3 regions of the Alteromonas sp. G4i13 genome follow, and region 1 is predicted to be linked to each of the others. Evidence: predicted binding sites of a transcription regulator. Region 1 holds the regulator's gene; each other region holds the start of a gene.
What was found. Region 1 encodes FliA, which starts transcription of late flagellar genes. Its sites were predicted from a motif close to CTAAAGNTNNNNNNNNNNNNGCCGATA; they were not measured.
Positions count from the first base shown of each region.

Region 2: ACFI6J_RS13475 (HAMP domain-containing methyl-accepting chemotaxis protein) is a predicted target of FliA. The motif match lies at 4,535-4,561, and genes of this name have one in related genera.
Region 3: ACFI6J_RS08430 (DUF3530 family protein) is a predicted target of FliA. The motif match lies at 4,996-5,022, and genes of this name have one in related genera.

Region 1 covers NZ_JBHNYX010000001.1:186,348-193,401, reverse strand. The annotation lists gene ACFI6J_RS00900 (chemotaxis protein CheA) at 1-1,625, opposite strand, end outside; gene ACFI6J_RS00895 (protein phosphatase CheZ) at 1,638-2,393, opposite strand; gene cheY (chemotaxis response regulator CheY) at 2,428-2,811, opposite strand; gene ACFI6J_RS00885 (RNA polymerase sigma factor FliA) at 2,848-3,579, opposite strand; gene ACFI6J_RS00880 (MinD/ParA family protein) at 3,576-4,442, opposite strand; gene flhF (flagellar biosynthesis protein FlhF) at 4,448-5,857, opposite strand; gene flhA (flagellar biosynthesis protein FlhA) at 5,887-7,054, opposite strand, start outside.
Region 2 covers NZ_JBHNYX010000026.1:4,579-11,632, reverse strand. The annotation lists gene ACFI6J_RS13490 (DUF192 domain-containing protein) at 1-83, shown strand, start outside; gene lysC (lysine-sensitive aspartokinase 3) at 144-1,493, shown strand; gene ACFI6J_RS13480 (SOUL family heme-binding protein) at 1,558-2,139, opposite strand; gene ACFI6J_RS13475 (HAMP domain-containing methyl-accepting chemotaxis protein) at 2,367-4,391, opposite strand; gene ACFI6J_RS13470 (symmetrical bis(5'-nucleosyl)-tetraphosphatase) at 4,674-5,501, opposite strand; gene apaG (Co2+/Mg2+ efflux protein ApaG) at 5,509-5,883, opposite strand; gene rsmA (16S rRNA (adenine(1518)-N(6)/adenine(1519)-N(6))-dimethyltransferase RsmA) at 5,891-6,718, opposite strand; gene pdxA (4-hydroxythreonine-4-phosphate dehydrogenase PdxA) at 6,715-7,054, opposite strand, start outside.
Region 3 covers NZ_JBHNYX010000013.1:48,902-55,955, forward strand. The annotation lists gene ACFI6J_RS08415 (response regulator) at 1-2,079, opposite strand, end outside; gene ACFI6J_RS08420 (AmpG family muropeptide MFS transporter) at 2,165-3,511, opposite strand; gene ACFI6J_RS08425 (hypothetical protein) at 3,555-3,878, opposite strand; gene ACFI6J_RS08430 (DUF3530 family protein) at 4,021-4,908, opposite strand; gene rluA (bifunctional tRNA pseudouridine(32) synthase/23S rRNA pseudouridine(746) synthase RluA) at 5,059-5,775, opposite strand; gene rapA (RNA polymerase-associated protein RapA) at 5,825-7,054, opposite strand, start outside.

The DNA of each region.
Region 1 (7,054 bases):
TCCGACATCCGTGCAGCTGCGTCTGCGTCTAGTACACCGCGACTAATAGCAATTTCTTTAAGCTTTTCAGGATCCATTCCTTTACCATCATCTTCGATGGTTAGAAGAATATGATCGCCTTCTTGAGATGCCGATAGCTGAACCGTACCCATGCGCGGTTTACCCGCTGCAGCACGGTCATCAGGCATTTCAATACCATGGTCGACGGAGTTTCTCACCAAATGCACAAGTGGATCGGCCAGTGCTTCAACCAGGTTTTTGTCTAAATCAGTTTCCTCACCCACAAGCTCAAGGGTTATTTCTTTTTTCAAGCTTCTAGCGAGGTCTCGAACAACGCGAGGGAAACGACCAAACACCTTCTTGATAGGTTGCATGCGGGTTTTCATTACCGCACCTTGCAAGTCGCCCGTTACCACATCTAAGTTGGCAATGGCTTTGGACATGCTTTCGTCGTTACTGTTGATACCCAAGCTTATTAGCCTGTTTCTCACTAGTACGAGTTCACCCACCATGTTCATAATTTGGTCAAGGCGCTTGGTATCTACACGTACTGTAGTCTCAGCAGGAGGCGCAGCTGGTGCCGCCTTCTTCTCATCTTTTTTAGGCGCTGCTTTTGGTGCAGCAGGTGCGCTTGCTTTAGCTGGCGCTGCGGCGCTAGGAGCAGGCGTCGATTTTGGCGCAGCTGGCGCTGCTTGTTTCGCTTTTTGAACCGCTTCTGTTGCTGCCTTATCTACAGGAGGCTCTGGCGCCTTTGAAACGGCTCCCTGCTTGGTAGGCCCTTGCCCTGAGCCATGTAGTTGGTCAAGCAGTGCTTCAAATTCGTCATCGGTGATTTCTTCATCACCAGCTGAACTCGGCGTAACTGGTGCTGGAGCTGGTGTATTTGCCGTTGGCGCAGCTTCTTCACCACCAAACTTGCCTTTGCCGTGTAAATCATCAAGCAACGCTTCAAATTCTTCGTCGGTGATATCGTCGTTATCACTAGCGGCAGCAGGTGCAGCAGCCTTTGCAGGTTCGCTTTTAGCCGCTGAGGACTGTCCTGGTGCCCCAGAGCCATGAAGCTCATCAAGCAGCGCTTCAAACTCATCTTCAGTGATTTCGTCAATACCGCCGCTATCACCAGAACTTGGTGCCTGTGCAGTAGGCTCTTCAACAACTAATTCTGGCTCTTCAATCGCGGGCTCAGGTTCTGACGCCGGCGCGCTTTGTTCACCAAAAATATTCTCATCTGGAGATTCCGGGCGACTTAGTTTGTGTAACAAGTCGACTAGGTGTGCATCTGCTGGCTCTAATGGATCCCGAGCTTTCACTCGTTCAAACATTTCAACCACCACATCTGTGGCTTGCAGAATAATATCCATCAGTTCAGGGGTTAGTGTTCGTTGACCGTTACGCATTACGTCAAAGACGTTTTCCGCTCCGTGACAAATTTCTACTAACTCAGTAAGAGACAGGAACCCTGCTCCCCCTTTAACTGTGTGATAACCACGGAAAATTGCATTCAGCAAATCCGCATCTTCAGGATTGTTCTCAAGATCAACGAGCTGTTCTTGTAATTGTTCAAGTATCTCTCCAGCCTCAACTAGAAAGTCCTGTAATATATCCTCGTCAACATCAAACGACATGCGCCCGCTCCCCTAAAAACCTAAGCTAGACAGAAGATCATCTACATCATCTTGGCCTGACACGACGTCGTCGCGCTTATCGGCATCAATGATAGGGCCTTCTGCCTCTACACCATCAACCTTATCGGCCTTAACGCTGGATGGTTTAGTTTGTTCTGCACCGTCGCGTTCACCAAACATGGTAAGCATGTTAACTAAGCTGTCTTCCACTTCTTTAACCAAGTCGATAACGCGGCGAATAACCTGACCAGTTAAGTCTTGATAACCTTGAGCCATCAATACTTCTGTAAGTAACTGTGTAAGTTTAGCTGACTGTGCCGAACCTTCTTCCAACAATTCGTCTAAGTCTGCGCATAAAGCCTTGAATTCACCCAACTCTATTTGGCGATTCATCAGCTTCTTCCACTCAGGCATAACCTTTTCGATGCGCGCCGACAGCATTTCAGCTATAGGCATGCTCGCTTCAACGGCATCCATAGTAGTATTAGCAGCTTTTTCAGTTTCTTCAATTACGTAGGTTAGGCGGGATTGTGCATCGGGAATATCATCGGTCGCGAGATTTTTAATGCGGTCGTCTATTTGGAAATTATTCAGCGCGTCATGGAGCTGACGCGTCAGTTTCCCTACTTCGGCAAATAACTCAACGTTTTCTTTCATTGAGGCCGCTTCTAATAGGGCATTGGCTGAAGCGTTGTCACCCTCTTCAAGGTAGGTGACAAGCTGTTTTGCTTCTTCCAACGAAATTGGAACGTTTACATTCGTTGACATCCAGTAAACCTCATTTCTCTGGTGAGCGTCTGGATCAACCTAAACGTTCGAATATTTTATCTAATTTTTCTTTAAGTGTTGCTGCAGTGAACGGCTTAACAACGTAGCCATTAACACCTGCTTGCGCAGCGGCAACAATTTGCTCTTTCTTCGCTTCAGCAGTAACCATGAGTACTGGTAGGTGCTTGAGCTTGTCATCGGCTCTAATCGCGCGAAGCAAGTCAATACCCTGCATTCCAGGCATGTTCCAATCGGTAACTACGAAATCGAAATCACCTTGCTGCAACATAGGCAATGCAGTACTTCCGTCATCCGCTTCCTGGATGTTGGAAAAACCCAAATCTTTAAGTAGGTTTTTGATGATACGTCTCATGGTAGAAAAATCATCGACCACGAGAATTTTCATGCTTTTGTCCAAAATAGCCTCCAGTGAGGGGTTAATTGTTATTAATTTCTATTCTTCGTCAGCTTGCCACGACTTCATTCGTGATTTGAGTTTTAACATGGCCTGACTGTGAATTTGACTGACTCTCGATTCACTTACATCAAGAACCTCACCAATTTCTCTTAGGTTCAGCTCTTCATCATAATACAGCGAAAGTACAATCGCTTCTCTTTCAGGTAATGTCGTAATTGCATGGGCAAGCGCTTTTTGGAAAGCGCCTTGCATCAAATCTTCCAGTGGTGCGTCGCTACCTCGATTTTGCTCTGTCGAAATAACATCTTCTGACACACCTAAATCTTCAATACCTACCAGCTTTCCGGCATTTACTTCATTAAGCATTTGGTGATAGTCCTGCAAGCTTACATTAAGCTTATCAGCAATATCAGAATCTCTAGCATCGCGGCCTGTTTCGCTTTCTACTTGCGAAATTGCTTCAGTGATCGCTCGACCATTTCGGTGGACTGAACGCGGTGTCCAATCCCCTTTGCGAATTTCATCTAGCATAGCACCGCGAATGCGAATACCGGCAAACGTTTCAAAGCTGGCTCCTTTTGAACCATCAAAGTTTCGCGCGGCTTCTAATAATCCAATCATGCCTGATTGAATTAAATCGTCTACAAGAACACTAGCCGGCAATCGCGCTATCAAGTGATGCGCTATACGCTTAACCAATGGCGCATGTCTTTCGACTAACTGCGCTTTATCGGTTTGTTGTTGATAAGCGGCTGCCTTGCTGTTCAACGCTGACTTCCTACGGCTTTTTCTGCAACTAATTGTTCAATGAAAAACTCTAAATGGCCACCTGGCTGCGCTGGAATAGGCCATGTTAAGGCTTTACTCGCCAACTGTGTTATTGCAACGGCTGCCGGTGAACCTGGGTAAGCATCGACAATGGCTGTTTGTTTACGCACTGCTTTACGAATGTTCTCGTCAAACGGTACTGTCGCCACTAATTCTAGTGCAACATCTAAAAAACGCCCTGTCACTTTGCTCAATTTACTAAATAGCTCTTGGCCTTCTCGCACGTCGCGCACCATATTAGCCACAACTTTGAAGCGGAAAACACCGTGCTCTCTATTCAGAATTTTTATCAATGCATACGCATCTGTCAATGAAGTAGGCTCGTCACACACAACGACCATGATGTCTTGTGAGGCTTTTGAAAAGCTCAACACCATGTCTGAAATACCTGCCGCTGTATCAACGATAAGCACGTCAATTTGCGAGCGCAGCTCACTAAAGGCACGAATTAGGCCAGCGTGTTGCGTTGGCGACAATTCTGCCATCGACTGCGTGCCTGATGTGGCAGGGGCAATCTTTATTCCGTGCGGACCGGTCACTAATACTTCATCAAGTGTACATTCGCCGGAAAGCACGTGGGATAAGTTTTTCTCAACACGCAAACCTAACATAACGTCTACGTTAGCAAGACCGAGGTCCGCATCGAGAACCATTACACGTTTACCTTGCTTCGCCATGGCGATAGCGGTGTTCAATGTAATGTTTGTTTTACCTACGCCACCTTTGCCACCGGTGACGGCGATTACTTTGATTAACCGTGATTGCTTCATTTTTCTTAAGCTACTCGCTTGGTCGTCAATCATACTGCTTATGCTGTTTTAATTGCGTTGTTACCACTAGTATGATTCAAACCGTACTTTTTATAAAGCTTTGCAGCAGCGGAAACCAAAGATTTCGCTTCTGCAATCTTAATGTCTTCAGGTACTTTTTGACCATCGGTGACATAACTAACCGGTAATTGGTATTCAACCGCTGCACTAAGCACCTCTCCTAAAGAGTAGCACTCATCTAACTTTGTGAAAATACAGCCACTTAGTTCAATATCATCATACGCTTGAATGATTCTCTGCAAAGCAGGATATTGCGTATTTGCTTGCGCTACCAAATATTTTTTAACATTTGGCATTTGTCCGTTATCAAACTGCTTAATTTGTTTAATTAATCGACTATCTCTTTGACTAAATCCAGCCGTATCAATCAATACTAGTCGCTTATGACGAAGTTGGAATAATAAATCCGCAAGTTCTTCACTAGTCTGCGCTTTTCTCACCGTGCAGCCAATAATCTTTCCGTATGTCGCTAGCTGCTCATAGGCGGCAATTCTATACGTATCGATGGTAATCATCGCAACCGACTCTGCACCGTATTTTTGCGCATAGCGGGCAGCAAGTTTCGCAACGGTAGTTGTTTTACCGGTACCTGTTGGTCCTACTAATGCAACAGCACCTTGTGCGCTAAGTATATCGTTTCCTGTCACATTTATGCGATTAGCCAATAGGTTAAGAAGATATACCCATGCATCTCGTTCGTTGTAATGTGACGGCGTATAGCTAATAAGCTGTTTCGCTAACGCGTTGCTTAACCCCATATCGGTTAAACGGGTGATTAGATATTGATGAACAGGTTTTTGACGTTTGTTTTTAGCTTCCATCAAGTCGGCCACTTGATATTGCAATACATCGCGAAGAGACGCTAGCTCTTCCTTGATTTGCGCAAGCTCCGCTGACTGCGTCACAGCGGTATCATCCATACTCGACGCTTGATGCTCTGGGAAAGCGTTCTGACGAACTGGTTCATGAGAAGACTGCTGGGCTTCTACGTCGTCAATAAAGGCTTCTGAGAAGTCTAAGTGCGAAGCAATTTCATTGGCGTGCTTAGCATTTGCTGTCATTGGTTGGTTAGGTTGCGCGGGACTCGCTACGCCATTATTTCCACCGTGCTGCTTTTCTAGCAGTGCTTTAAGGCTATCAGGACCGTCGTCACCAATGATTTCGCTCAAGCTAGGCACTGCCTTTTGGCCAGGTGTTTTTGCAGCTGCTTGTGGAGACGCTTTCGGCGTAAACAACTTCGCTTCAGGTTCTTTGTCGTAGGCTGCGACAAGCTCAATACCGTCAGCGACTTTGCGATTTGACATGATCACAGCGTCACTGCCCAATTCAGCTTTAACTTGGCTTAACGCCTCACGCATATCTTTGCCGAAGAAACGTCTAATTTTCATTGCAACCTCTCCAATCACCCAGTGTCAGATTATTGACCGACCGAACTGACTATTTTTATTTGTTTGTCGTCAGGCACTTCTTGGTAAGACAGAACATGAAGCCCAACAACCGAATATTTTAAGAAGCGAGACAGAACGGGTCGTAGCATGCCTGAGGTAAGGAGTACTGCAGGCTCTCCTTCTAACTCTTGCTGCTGACTGGCTTGCTGCAATGATTTTTGCAGCTTGTCTGCCAGACCTGGTTCTATGCCAGCGCCATCTTCGCCACCTGCTTGAAGTGACTGGTGCAACATCTGTTCCAACTCTGGCGCCAAGGTTATGACAGGTATCTCTTTTGCACCTTGAGTAATTTCTTGGACAATTAAACGTTTAAGGGCAATACGCACTGCAGACACTAAAACATCGGGGTCTTGGCTGCGCGTGCCGTACTCACTGAGTGTTTGAACGATTGTACGCATATCGCGAATAGGCACGCCTTCAAACAATAAGGTTTGCAGTACTTTCACGACGGTGCTTAGCGGAAGAATGTCTGGTACTAATCCTTCAACCAGTTTCGGATGCTGCTTGGCAAGCATATCAAGAAGTTGTTGCGCTTCCTCGTGCCCTAATAATTGATATGCATTGTTAGAGAGTAATTGGCTTAAATGGGTCGCTACAACGGTCGCAGCGTCTACTACTGTGTACCCAAGGGTTTGTGCATGCTCCCGTTTATTGGGCTTAATCCATACTGCGTCCAAGCCGAACGCGGGGTCTTTAGTGGCACGCCCTTCTAATTTACCGAACACTTGCCCTGGATTAATAGCAAGTTCTTCATCGTGACTGATGATGGAATCGCCTATCGTTACGCCTAGCATAGCGATGGTGTAAGTGTTGGGCTCTAAATCCAAGTTATCGCGAATGTGGACAGGCGGAATAAGGAAACCCAGTTCTTGCGATAGTTTCTTACGTACGCCTTTAATGCGCGTCAACAACTCGCCACCTTGGGATTTATCGACAAGAGGAATTAAGCGATAGCCCACTTCCAATCCGATGGTATCTACCTGCTGAACATCATCCCAGCCAAGCTCTTTCACTTCAGGCGCAACCGATTCATCTTTTACCACATTGTCTGGCACTTTGGGCTCTGCGGCCTTTCTCTTTTCTTGGACCGACTGCCAGTAAGCAAAGCCTGCAATCAAGAATGAGAACCCTAAGAAT
Region 2 (7,054 bases), on a different contig from region 1:
AGGTACTTTACGCGTTGGAAATGAACCAAGGGTGGTTTGCCGAGAATAATATAAAAGTAGGCGACCAAATAACGATTGATTAACCGCGCAAAACGCGCGGTTGCTGCTAGCGAAATGCTAGTTTTATTCTGGAGTTAAATATAGTGACAAATGCCTTATCGATAGCTAAGTTCGGTGGAACTAGCGTTGCGAATTACGAAGTAATGCAAAACTGCGCCCGAATTGTTGCCGGTAATGACAAAACGCGCATTGTGGTAGTGAGCGCTGCGGCAGGTGTAACCAATCACCTGGTAAGCTTAGCGCACACACCTATGACGCAACAGCAAATTGAAGAGACTTGTCAGGCCATTATCAATATTGAGCTTGCCATTCTTAACAAGTTGAAAGATAAAGACACGGTTGAGCCAAAACTCAACGACTTGTTAGATGAAATGCGAAGCTTAGCGTTTCATGAAGAAATCCTTCACCGTGATGATTTAAAAGATCAGCTGCTTTCAATGGGTGAGCGGATGTCATCGCTGATGTTCTCTTCAGTGCTTGCAGAGCAGGGCGTAAAAACCATGAACTTTGACGTACGTAAGGTGTTACGTACGGACAGTGAGTTTGGAGAAGGTGCGCCGCAAATCGAAGAAATCGAAAAGCTGTCTAAACAATTGCTGGCACCTGAAATTAAAGACGCGATAGTGGTTACTCAAGGCTTTGTTGGTGCTGACGAGGAAGGCCGTACTACAACGCTAGGTCGTGGTGGTTCAGATTTTACGGCGGCGCTACTTGCTGAAGCGCTTGATGCCGAATCGTGTGAGATTTGGACTGATGTAACAGGGGTGTACACAACTGACCCGCGCATCACGCCAGCTGCTCATCCGTTACCTGAACTCAGCTTTGAAGAAGCGGCGGAAATGGCCACCTTTGGTGCCAAGGTACTACATCCTGCCACTATGGAGCCTGCGCTTCGCAAGGACATAAAGGTGTTTGTAGGCTCTAGTAAGGAGCCAGAAAAGGGCGGTACTTGGATTGTGCGTGATTGTGAGCACGAACCACCGTATCGCGCTATTACTCGCCGTAAAGAGCAGGTAATGGTGACAGTGAAAACACCGAAGATGATGTATGCGCAAGGCTTCCTGCAGCAGGTATTTGCCATCATCGCTAAGCACAAGCTAAGTGTTGATTTGGTTACCACGTCAGAAATCTCGGTATCTTTTACCCTTGATAACCCTGCAAACTCTGTGGCTCAGCGACTAAACAAAGAAACCATTGCTGAACTTGAAACTATCTGTGATGTGAAAGTAGAAAAAGGTTACGACCTTGTCACGGTTGTAGGTAACAACATGCAAACCGCTGTTGGTGTTTCTAGCAAGATTTTAGCTGCGGTTTCAGATTTCAACCTGCGTATGATTTGCTTTGGCGCCAACCCGCACAACCTATCGTTCTTGGTTAACGAGACCGACAGTGACCACGTGGTTCGCAAGCTTCACACGGCGTTATTTGAATAAGCACCTACTGTGCTGAATGACCCCAAAAAACGGTCGCCTTAAAGGCGGCCGTTTTTATTTCACATCAGTTTGTAGATGATTTCAAAATGTCGACCGGTACAATGATTTCGTGACGTTTATTCCACGGTAGGGTGAAAGGCGAGTCGTAGCCCATATAGCTAGGTTCACCATCAAGCTCAATATTATTGTCCCTAAGGGCTTTAAGCAGTTTATTCGTATACTGCTTCTTATCGCTGTCCTTGTTGAAACCTGAATAACGAATAGCGGCTACCGTTCTCGCTGGTACAGTAACCAGCGATACATCTTTGTGCGTAGGCACAGGAGCGCTTTTAATGTCATATTTGCTGGGCAAGAAAAACATCATTGTTTCTGAAGATGAGACTTCGACAGGAGAGGTCATTGCAATTTCTTGAGAGCGCTTTCCAACTTCTACGGGGGACGTCATTGACACATTGCTACTGGATGTATTCTCACCAGAGATATAATTAAAGAGTAGTTGAAATGCTCCGTTATCTTCATTCCCACTAGACATTACGCCTAACGCTTCATTGTAATGCCTCACTTCAATATCTTCATCAAGGGTCTCGATAATGGAATAGGGAAGGGTTTCTGTATCTTTGTAATATGATGGCTCAGCCTGGATCATTGTTGACGCCAATAAAGTAGTAATGAAAAGAGGCAAGCGAAAACGGGAAAATATCATTCTTTTTTAGTGGTTTGTTACGAATAGTCCTTATACGAATTAAAGCCGATTAATGCTCAGTTAAACTGTTCTAAAGTAACTATCTATGCATTCCTAAAGTGTGCCAGATTAATTGTTAGACACAAAAAAGGGGCTAAAAGCCCCTTCTTAAAACAGGTTTGTAAAAAGCGTTACACTTTAAACTGTCTGATAGACTGTTGTAACTCTTCAGCAAGTCGAGCCACTTCATGGCTAGACTCAGACGTTTGCTGTGCTCCAGCTGTCGTCTCTTCAGCGATACCGACAATAGTTTCAAGCTTTTCGCTGATCTCTTGTGATACCGTATTCTGTTCACGGGCAGACTGCTCAATTTGAGAGCTCACGTCATGGGCTTTGTGAACGGCGTCTGAGATGATATCCAACGCCTGTGTAGCCTTTTCAGTTTGTGCCACACACGCCGCAGTTTGCTCTTTACCTTGATTCATCACCGATACCGCTTTTTCAGCACCCGCTTGAAGCACTTCAATCATAGCGTTGATTTCTTGTGTCGATTCTTGAGTTCGGCTGGCAAGGGTTCTCACTTCATCAGCAACAACCGCAAAGCCTCGACCTTGTTCACCGGCACGCGCTGCCTCAATAGCAGCATTCAAGGCGAGCAGGTTGGTTTGATCTGCAACACCACGGATAACGTCTAAGATGCCACCAATGCTTGCGCTGTCTTGATGAAGCTTATTGATAACGTCTGCCGCTTCTTGAACGTCACGAGATAAGATCTCAATGGTGTTCTTATTCTCTAGTGAGATTTGGCGCACGTTCTCAGCCTCAGCATCCGCATGGCGAATTTGACTTAGTGTATCTTCAGCGTTTTGCACAACCAGCTGCGACGTAGAGTGCATTTCTGTGGTTGCTGTTGCTACTTGGCCAATTTGTGATTTCTGATCCTGAATTGAATGCGTCGTTTGCGCCGTCACTGCAGACGTTTGTTCTGAGGCGGCTGCCAGCTGTTCAGCACGAACGTTAATGGCTGTAATGAGCTCCTTCAGGTTTCCAATTAGCGTATTGCAGTTTCGGGCTAAAAGACCAAATTCGTCTTGCGCCGAATCGTCTAGACGGTGAGTAAGGTCACCCGATGAAGCCACCGTCAGAAGTTCATTTACACGATAAAGCGGACGTGTGATTGCGCGAACGGTCACGTAGCCAATAAATGCTGCTACTGCAATCGAGATAATAACAACCACAATAACGAACGTGTTGCCCGTCGCAATGGCGCCGTTAACCTGACTTTCTACATGTGACGCTTTCTTGTCTGCAAGATTGAGCAGGTTTTCTAGAGCGACAACCGCTTGCGCGATATTTGAGTCTGAAGCGTTAAGCGCTTTTTCAGCATCATTTCTGCGCTCTAGACGATCAACATGAAGCTGAACCACGCCATCGTTAGCTTTAATCGCATTGATTGCGTTGTTAACCAAGTCGTTAATATCATCAAGAGTACCAGAATCATCGCGGCCGCCCGCAGTTTGCATCATGTCGCTTAATTGCGTGACCACTTTCTCGACAACCAAATCAACTTCGTTGCCTAGCGTTTGTGAACGAACCAGTGTCTCTGTTTTAATGTACTCGTATGAAACCGTTAGCAAAGAAAGCAGCGACGTCTCAAGTTGACTGCCGATTTCTGCCGCACGTCGTAGGTTAGGGTCGCGCTGAACAGCATCTAAGTCTGAGAAGTCTAGAAGGTAGGTAGATGCATCGTCTGCGTTGTCTTCAGCGTCACCCAGTCTGTCTTGAATTGTGTTGCGTATATCAAGATACATTTGGTGATTTTTGTACATCGCTTCAACATTGGTGATATATGCTTCATATGACTCACGTACAGTATTCAGCGTGCTCTTTAGTTCAGGCTCGTTATTAACGGCCTGCGCCAGTTTCTTATATTCACTCTCAAAGGTGTCTTTGGCAGAGTTAAAAGACGCTCGTTTGTCTTTTAAGCCATTTAGATCTTCTTCGATGTAGCTCTCGAAGGTAAGTCGGCCCATATTGAGAAAGCTGGCTTTAAGTGCATTGCTGCCTGCTACTGTGGGTAATGCAACGTCATTTACTTCTTCCGTTGCTGAGCCTATTGAGTTGAGGTTATAAAGTGAAACAACACTAATGACGATCAGAAGTGCGCTAATCGCTACAAATCCCCCGATTACGCGTGTGGCTACCGTTATTTTCATCGGAACTCCTGGATGAGTGTTTTTTATTTTTATCCCTAACGATATTACCCGTCTCAGCAAACAAAATATAGCGATTAAAGAAGCTAGTTTGCTTAATTACTGAGTAGATAATGAGACATTATCGTTACTATCGTAAGTAAGTGTATCGGCTACAATAACTTAATGTTTATTTTATTTAGCACTTAAGTGTAGAAAGTTTAACTGGTAATACCAGTTGGTGCTTAAAATTATACACGTAAATATGTGAGAATTGGATAATTGCGGAGCCAGTAAACTCTGGTTTTAGGCAGAAACACTCACAAGCGAAGCGGAGTTCAGGTTTAGCAAAGTCATGCTTTGCCCCCAAACATAGCCTGTATCTAAGCCGATAAATTGATGACTGTTCGTTTGGCCCGACAGAGCTGCCCAATGCCCAAATACCACTCGTTGATCGTCACCGAGCTTTTTATTCTCTACTTCAAACCATGGTTTTAACGTGCTACTAGTGCTGTGGGATACTGCGCTGGGATGAGATTTGTTATCAAAATCGAGTGTGCCATCGGTATGAACAAAACGCATGCGCGTACACGCATTCACAATAAAACGCAGTCGCTCATCACCCTTAAGTTTATCTGACCAGTTGTTGGGTTTATTACCATACATTTCTGAAAGAAAAGCAGCGTAATTGTCGGATTTTAGGATGTTGCTAACTTCGTCACTAAGTGAAACGCACTCATCGATAGACCATTTAGGATAGAGTCCAGCATGCACCATTACTGATTGCTCATCTAACTTCATTGCCAACGGGAACTGACGCAACCAGTCAATAAGTTCGGCCAAGTCTGAAGCATTAAGTAGAGGCTCTAATTTGTCGGATTTTTTTGCTTTGCGGATGCCGTTTACAACGGCAAGTAAGTGAAGGTCGTGGTTTCCTAAAACACTGCTAAACTGGCTGCCGAGAGACTTTAAAAAGCGCAATGTGCTCAAAGAATCTTCTCCTCGAGCAACTAAATCACCTACTGCGAGTAGCGTATCGTTTTCTTCGTCGAATTTTACTTTATCTAACGCGCGACGAAGACCATCGTAACAGCCTTGTATATCACCAATGACGTACGTGTTACCTTGCGACATAGAAACCTTAATGAAGAATACTTGGAATGGCTAATCGGAAAACGTCGATAGGAACGCGAAAACGCTCGCCGCTCTCTAATTCCATTACATAGTAGCCTTCCATATTCCCAACCGGCGTGTCAATGACAGCGCCACTGGTATAGTCAAAATGCTCGCCCGCTTTCATGATAGGTTGCTTGCCTACAACCCCATCACCTTCAACTTCTGATGTTTTGCCATTTGCATCGGTAATTTTCCAGTAGCGACTGAGTAATTGCACCGTATGGTCGCTATTGTTCTCAATCGTAATGTGGTACGCGAAGGCAAATTGCTTTGAATCTGACGGAAGGTGGTCGGGAAGGTGACGGGTTTTCACCCGCACCTTAATATCAAGTACATCCATAGAGAACTTACTGCTCTTGTTGGTGCTCTTTTGCCGACACAGCGTTTGCTATTGTGGCAAAATCGTTAAGTGATAATACTTCTGCGCGAGAGGTAGGATCGATACCTAGCTCACGGATCTCCTCTTCACTTAAACTGTCTTTCAGCGAGTTGCGAATGGTTTTTCGGCGCTGGTTGAACGCTTGTGCACAGACGCGCTCAAGCGTATTTACAGACTCAACGTCTACTGGCGGAGCCTGATGCGGCACTAGCTTCACTACTGCAGAATCAACCTTCGGGGGTGGCTTAAAGGCACCCGGCGGAACATTGAGTACCGGAATGACGTGGCAGTAATACTGCGCCATAACGGAAAGCCTGCCGTAATTCTTAGAACCTGGTCCTGCTGCCAAGCGGTTTACCACTTCTTTTTGAAGCATAAAATGCATATCTTCTATGCAGTGAGCATGATCAAAAAGGTGAAACATTAGTGGTGTCGAAATGTTGTAGGGCAAGTTACCAAATACGCGAAGCTTTTTGTCTTTGACTGGCATTTCTTTGCACAAAGCACCGAAATCCATTGTCATCGCATCTTGTTCAATAACCGTTAGCTTATTGCCGTTAAATGGATGGTGTCTCAATCGCTTAGCAAGATCTCTGTCTAGCTCAATGACTGTGAGTGCATCTACTTCTTCACAAACAGGATCTGTTAATGCGCCTAAACCTGGTCCAATTTCTACCAGGTTTTGTTCATTTTGTGGCGCGATGGCCGCAACAATCTTGCCTATCACGTAATCATCGTGAAGGAAGTTTTGTCCGAATCGCTTTCTGGCCGTATGGCCTAAGTGTGTTTTACTCATTGTTGATGATGTGCAAGCTCGATGGCTTTTTCCAATGCTTTTCTGAAACTACCGGCGTCGGCTTCACCTGTTCCTGCTAAGTCTAATGCAGTACCGTGATCTACCGATGTACGAACGAAAGGTAACCCTAGCGTGATATTCACTGAAGCCCCAAAACCCTTATATTTTAGCACGGGTAAGCCTTGGTCGTGATACATAGCCAGCACTACGTCAGCATTTTCCAGATATTTGGGTTGAAATATGGTGTCTGCAGGTAGAGGGCCTGTGATCTTTAAGCCTTCTTCTCTTAGTTCGTTAAGCGCCGGAATGATGGTATGAATTTCTTCAGTGCCAATG
Region 3 (7,054 bases), on a different contig from region 1:
GGCATTGGCCGTAAGGGCGATGATCGGAAGGTCAGGGTGACCTTCTTTCATTATTTTAGCGACTTCCAAACCATTGATATCTGGTAAGTTGATATCCAACAGCACACAGTCAAACGCATTTTCACTCACTCTAATAATAGCGTCGTCACCGGTGTAACTCACAGTAACTTCGTGGCCCATACATTGAAGCATATACTCCACCATTTCTGCATTAATGGGCTCGTCTTCTACCAGCAACACATTGGCCTTTTTCGTTGTTTCAACAACTCTTGCGTTACTTGCTGTAAGGTGATGGAGCGCATCTACAAAGCGGTTTCTATCGATGGGTTTAACAAAACTTTGATAGATGGGCAGTTCACTGTTTGCAATAATGTTGGCAATATCTGGGGTTGCTGACAGCACAATAACGGGCGGTACCCGTTCACCAAAAATCGCCTTAAGCGTCCTCACTAGTTCAAGACCATTCATGCCCGGCATATACAAATCGGCAATAATGCCTGAAAACTGGAGTATTTCTTCGTGCAGATTGAGCAAGTTCGCACCAGATGAAAACGTGCGTGCGCTAAAGCCCTCTTTGGTAATAATTGATTGTAAATGCAGCCTAGATATCTCTAAATCGTCAACTACGGCGAAGGTCGCATTAGACGGTGCTGAATTTGTAGCGGGAAGATCCTCAATAGGTTTCAGAGGCAGTAAAATTTTAAACTCTGTACCCACTCCAACTGTACTGGTTACCTGTAGTGCACCGCCCAGCTTATCAACGCTGCGTTTAGCTACAGACAAGCCAATCCCTGCACCCGGGAAACGTTGGCCAGTTGAGTGTTCGCCGCGATAGAAGCGTTCAAACATGCGTTTTTGCGTCGCCTCATCAATTCCTATTCCAGTATCACTAATTATAATAACGAGAAAAATCCCTTGGTTTTTCACCAAGGTTGTAACGGTGACGTCGATCAGTCCATTAGCCGTAAATTTAACGGCGTTATCAAGAATGTTAACTACCACTTTAGAAAGGGCGACAGGATCCGTTTCTGCGTAATGGGGCACACTGTGACTACAGTGCATATTAAATTCGATTTTTTTGTCTTTTACGCGTACAGAAAACGGCGAGATACATTCGTCGAGCAAGCTGATTAGGTCGACATCTGAAAAGTGCAGGTCGTCTTCAGTGTTATTGGTTAATACATCGGTAAGGTTGTTGGTAAGATTAAGAAGTCGATAGCTGGATTGTTCAGCCTGCTGAATTAGTCTGGTGCGCTGCTCTTCCATGTTAGGAATAAGTTCAAGAGCACTGATAATTGCACTTATTGGCGCTCTGAATTCATGGCTAATCAGCTGCAAAAACTCTTTGTTTTGCAAATCTCTATCGTCATCCACCATGGCAAGTCTCAACTTCGATTTACCAAACTTTTTAGGCGACTTGTTTGCGTTACTTTTGTAAAAAAGCCATGCAATAAAATACCAAAGTACAATGACGACTGCGCCCAAAATAGTAGTGAGAAGCATCTTATTGCGCAACGCCTGAATACGCAGTAACAACGCGTTTTCTTCCGCCTGCATGGCATTGAGCATAGGCAGCAGGCTAAATTGCTGTTGAATACGTTGAGTTGCGTCGGCTATCGGCAACTCAATAAGAGTATGAAGTAAATCTAGTGTGGTTTGCGCGACCTGCCGTGCAGACGCGCTATTCAATCCTTCTTTTGCTATTGCAAAATCTCTTTCGGATAAGACTGTGGGCGAGATTGCTTGGCCTGCATTACTGCGAAGGTATTCAGATATACCTTGAACGGTGACCTGTAGCTCGCGCTTTAAAATAGTGTAATTCGCGGGTCCAGAAAACGCGCTGTTCTCCATCCGAAACGTAAATTGATTGATACTAGACTCAGTGGCAAGAATATTGTCCTCTAAATAACTCTGCTGCTTTAAGGCTGTTATGAGTGCTTGTTGCTTGCTCATCAGCGCGATTAAAACCGCAATAACAACCATAGCGATCAACAGTGCTGTAACACTCACTTTTGAAAAAGTGAATGTCCGCGAAATTGATGATTTGCGCTGCGACTGGCCAGCCTGGTTTGAGCTCACGTTCATCCTTGCAAGTAATATGCGGTAGAGATACCTACCTTAAATGTAGGCAACTAACGCTAACTTGCAAGGAAGTAGAAAAAAATTACGGTGACTCAACGCGCTTTATGTGGTGCCTAATTGAATACAAAAAGCAAAGGCTGGGAATTACCATGACTGCTGTGAGAATAAAGAACAGGCTCCAATTGCCTTCAAGACTATCTACAACAAAGCCGCTGCTAGAAGCGACCAAGGTTCTGCCCGCAACACTCAGGGAGGCCATGAGTGCGTATTGGGTTGCACTAAACGCCCGATTACACAATAGTGAGATAAACGCGACCATAGCAACGGTGCTCCAAGCCCCTGTAAAGCCATCGACAATAACGGTTATGGCTAAAAGAGATGTGGAAGGGCCTGTTTGCGCGATCAGTGCAAATAGTAAGTTAGACGCGGCCATGGCCACACCCGCAATCATTAATCCGCGGTAAATACCGTAGCGAATGTTAACCAACCCACCTAACAGTGAAAACACAATGGTTACCCACCAGTTGAGCAATTTTGAGTAAGTAGCGATATCGCTATTAGAAAAGCCAATTTCTTTATAAAACACGATACTCATGCGGCCTAGAAAGGCTTCACCGATTTTAAATAGAAAGATGAACAGTAAAAACGACGCCGCTAATTTAACGCCGTTTCGATTGAAAAATTCGGCGAATGGCGTGACAAGAGTAGTTTGTATCCAGTGAAAAACGGGAGACTGCTTTGTATCTTTGGCTGTTATCTTTTCAAGTAAGGCTTCGCGGTCAATTTGTGGCTCGTTCGCTAAACACGTGGCGCACATTAATAAAGCCATGAGAGCACCGAGTAAAAGATAAATGTTTGGCCAAGTCCAAGATGTCATGTCAGCCAAGAAGAACGGGATAGCACCAAGCCCGCCATAACCTGTCCACCAGCCAGCGGTGGCTACTGAAGACGCAGCTGACATGCCGTCTTTGTCGTCTTGGGCAATACAGTCAATGCGAAAACCATCGATGGCGATATCTTGCGTGGCTGAGGCAATAGCAATAAGCAAACCGATTAATGCAACGTAAAACAAATCTTGGTCTGCAGTGAGTTGAGACATCACTAAACACAGCAAAACTACAGAGCCTTGCATAGCGAAAATCCAACCTCGTCGTTGACCTAATAGTGGGGGCTTGATTTTGTCGACAAGCGGAGACCAGAGAAAATTAAAAGAGTATGTCGCGAAAATAATGCCGAATAAGCCGATGGCCGAGCGAGACAAACCTTCATCTTTGAGCCAAGCAGATAGCACTGAACCAATCATGATCCAAGGGAAGCCACTGGAAATGCCGAAAAGAAATATACTGAGGTATCGTTTGTCGTTAAACGTTTTTAAAGCGTTGAGCAAAACTGCGGCCTTAGGCAAGAATACAAAAGCATATTGAGCCATGAACCACAGTGAGAAGCAATAACGCGTTGAAGTGAAAGTTTTTCTATGGACGAATGCCGACGCAGTCGAGTGGGCAATGACCCAAACCTTCAAGGAAATTCACGCAGTTATTTAGTTCATCTACAAGAAACTGGTCGTTAATTAGCTTGTCTTCATTCCAATAATGCACTTGGTGAAGTAAATGCCAAAAAACCCGTTCTTTTTGAGTATAGGGCTGCGTTAAGGTGTAATCAATTTGCCCCCATTCTTCCATACTATCCCAAAAGAATAGCTCGATTTCCTCGATAGGAAGCTCTCCTTGCCAAAATGCTCTCAAATAGAAACACAGCTGCTTTGCTTTGTTATCTACGAAATCTTGAACACTCACAAGTAACTCAACCGTCTATGTTTGCTAAAAGTATTATAGTTCATAACAATGTTACTGCTTAGGACAGAGGCTTGCTATTTACACCATTAAATTTAGGTAATTGTTTTGGATACTAATTTAGCGTAATCGGTAAATTATGGAATTACCAGCCTAGGTGGCGAGTCCAACCAATAGTACTATTTGCAACTATTTGAATATGAGGGGGTTTCTGAAATTCCTTTATACTAAAGGCTAACAAATTGCTGGGGATAATTATTTGCCGATAGTGCATTTTTAGTGCGTTTTTTGCGCTAGTCTTTCGCTTTTGCGTGGTGCTGTTCGCCCAATCGTTAAATCCACTTAGTGACAGATCCAATATTGGAAAGCTGGACTGTGCTATATTATCTATAACTAATGTATTCGTTGATTCTTCTGGCCAAAAAGGTGAAATGGCTACGAAAGTGTCTGGATGAAGTTGAGGCTGTTGCTCTACGACGGACAAGTAAGTTGTGGCCAGCATGCCTTGTGCAATGACCATACGGTAGCCCGAATTGTCTTGTAGATAATTATTCAATGCATTGAGTTGTAAACTCAGCGCTGAAGTTGCTGATTCAAAATTGAGATACTGCGTAAGTTGATTACTTCTGGGGTGGATATTTGGGGCTGACATAGACGTAGTTTCAGAGTCTGACATGTCGGTGTTTGTAAATTCAGCAGGTAGGTTCTGCTGGGAAGTGACATTGACCGGCAAATTAAACGGACTTATCACTACATTCCAGCCTTTTTCAGCAAGCATGTTGGCAAGGCTATTTCCCTGCGCGAGAGTAAGGCTAGAGGGAAAAGGCTCAGTGAGTATGATAGCCACACCCAAAGGTAACGGTGTTTGCGCTTCAATTTCAATAATTGGGGATTCCACTTCTCCAATCATCAAAGGTTTCACTTCTCCAGGTAGATAGGCGTGACTAACATCTGTGAAAAAGTCACAGTGAGCTGTCATAGGCAATAGCGAAACAATAACAGCAAATGTTAAAAGGAGAGCGGGCCTTTTCATAAAATGTGGTTTGCCTTTACCTTAATCTGGATCTATTCAGCTTGGACAGCATCAAATTAATTCGTGCATCAAGCGTTATACGAAGGTTATCGGCAGTGTGCGTTAAAACTAAAATGGAGTCTATTGATAAAGTTGAGTAGCGTTAAAACGCTACTCAATACTTTCTGAAAGCGGCTTTGGGCAAAATGGACTAAAAGGGATGGCGACATTAAAGTGCAGCCAATGCCCAAGTGTCGGGTGCGAAAGACTCAAGCTTTCAGCATGAAGCTGTAAACGAGGCGCCATGGATAACGCTTCTTCATGGGCATAGAGTCTATCTCCCAAAATAGGGTGACCCAAAGCAAGCATATGTACTCGCAGTTGGTGAGAGCGACCGGTAATGGGATAAAGGGCAACGAGAGAATAGGGTCGCTCTTTTTCATCCAGTGTGCGCTCAATGACGTCAAAGTGCGTTACGGCTTTTTTACCGCGCTCGAAGTCTACCATTTGCTTTGGCCTGTTTGGCCAGTCGCAAATAAGGGGAAGGTTAACCTCTCCGCTGTCTTGTTCTACATGTCCATGAACCCGAGCGAAGTAGCGCTTTTTAGTTTGACGTAATTCAAACTGTTTCGAGATATGGCGATGGCTGTCTTTATTAAGCGCCAGCACCAAAATACCCGAAGTCGCCATGTCTAAGCGATGCACTACTGTGGCGGTGGGATACACTCGGTTAACCCGGCTAATTAGCGAGTCGCGGTGCTCCAATGCTTTGCCCGGAACGCTCAATAGCCCGCTAGGTTTATGCGCAACCACCATGTCCTCATCTTGATACAAAATATCAAGATAAGGTGTCATCGGTGGGTTATAAACAAAACTTGGGTTCGCCATTATGTACTCGTTACTTCACAGTCGCTTTTGAATGTTTAACCTTTCGAGGTTACGGGTTATTTACCACAATACGAATGGCGTCCAGCTGAACATCTGCATCCTGAATAACTTTATCAAGGGCGTTCATTTGCGTTTCAATAAACTCAATTTCGCTGTCACGTACTGCTGGGTTACGCTTTTGAAGATCGCGCAAGCGCTGTATTTCTTCGTTAAGCGTGCTGTGCATGCTGTTAAGTGCGTCGTGTTGCTTTTGGTTAGCTTGCTGATGGGCAAGCTTACGCGCCTTTTCAATGGCAAGCTCAAGCGGCTGTTGCAAGGCTTTTAGAAGCTGAGCCGAGATCTTACGTCCAATTTTACGCTTAACGTCGAAGCTCAATTCAGACGGGTTTCCTTGCGCATCTAAACACACTCGCACGGGCGTTTGAGGTAAGAAGCGGCCCAACTGAAGCGCTTTAGGCGCTTGCGCCTGCAGCACAAACAACGCCTCAACCCAATAAGCGCCTTTTGGCAAAGACGGCTCGGCAATGAAGCCCATGCTGCTCTTTCCGTGTACGTCGGTGAGTACTACGTCCATGGCGGTATGCACAAGTGGATGATCCCAACTTAAAAACTGTACGTTTTCTAGCGTGGTGGCTACACGGCGCTTGTAAGTAACCGTCATGCCTTCTGGGTCAAGGCCCGGAAGCTGGCTCACCATCGACTCGGTTGGCATAAGAATAAAGCAGTCATTGCCTTTTTCATCCTGCTGAACACCGATAGCATCGAAAACGCGACCCATAAAGCGCGACAAATCTTGTTCGCTATCAAGGGTAATAATGTCTTCAAGCAGTTGTTCTACGCGGCCTTCACCCGAGGCATTAAGCTCAAGAAGGCGATCGCGACCGGCTTCAAGCTGCGCCACGAGCTGGCTATTAAGCGTAACACTCATGTTCACTAGCTCGTCACGCGCGCTCATATCGTCAGGGTGTAAGCACGCACCAATAAGCAGAGGCTTAACGTCGTCGAATACACCAGAGCCCGTGGGGCAGGTCTTTTCAAAGGCATTCAGCCCTTCGTGATACCAATCTAGTAATACGTGCTGCGCGGTTTTCGCTAAATACGGCACGTGAATTTGTACGGTTTGGGTTTGGCCAATACGGTCAAGACGACCAATACGTTGTTCAAGCAGATCTGGCGTGATAGGCAAATCGAACAGCACCAAATGATGAGCGAACTGGAAGTTACGACCTTCGCTACCAATTTCACTACACAGTAGAACTTGTGCGCCGTCTTCCTCATC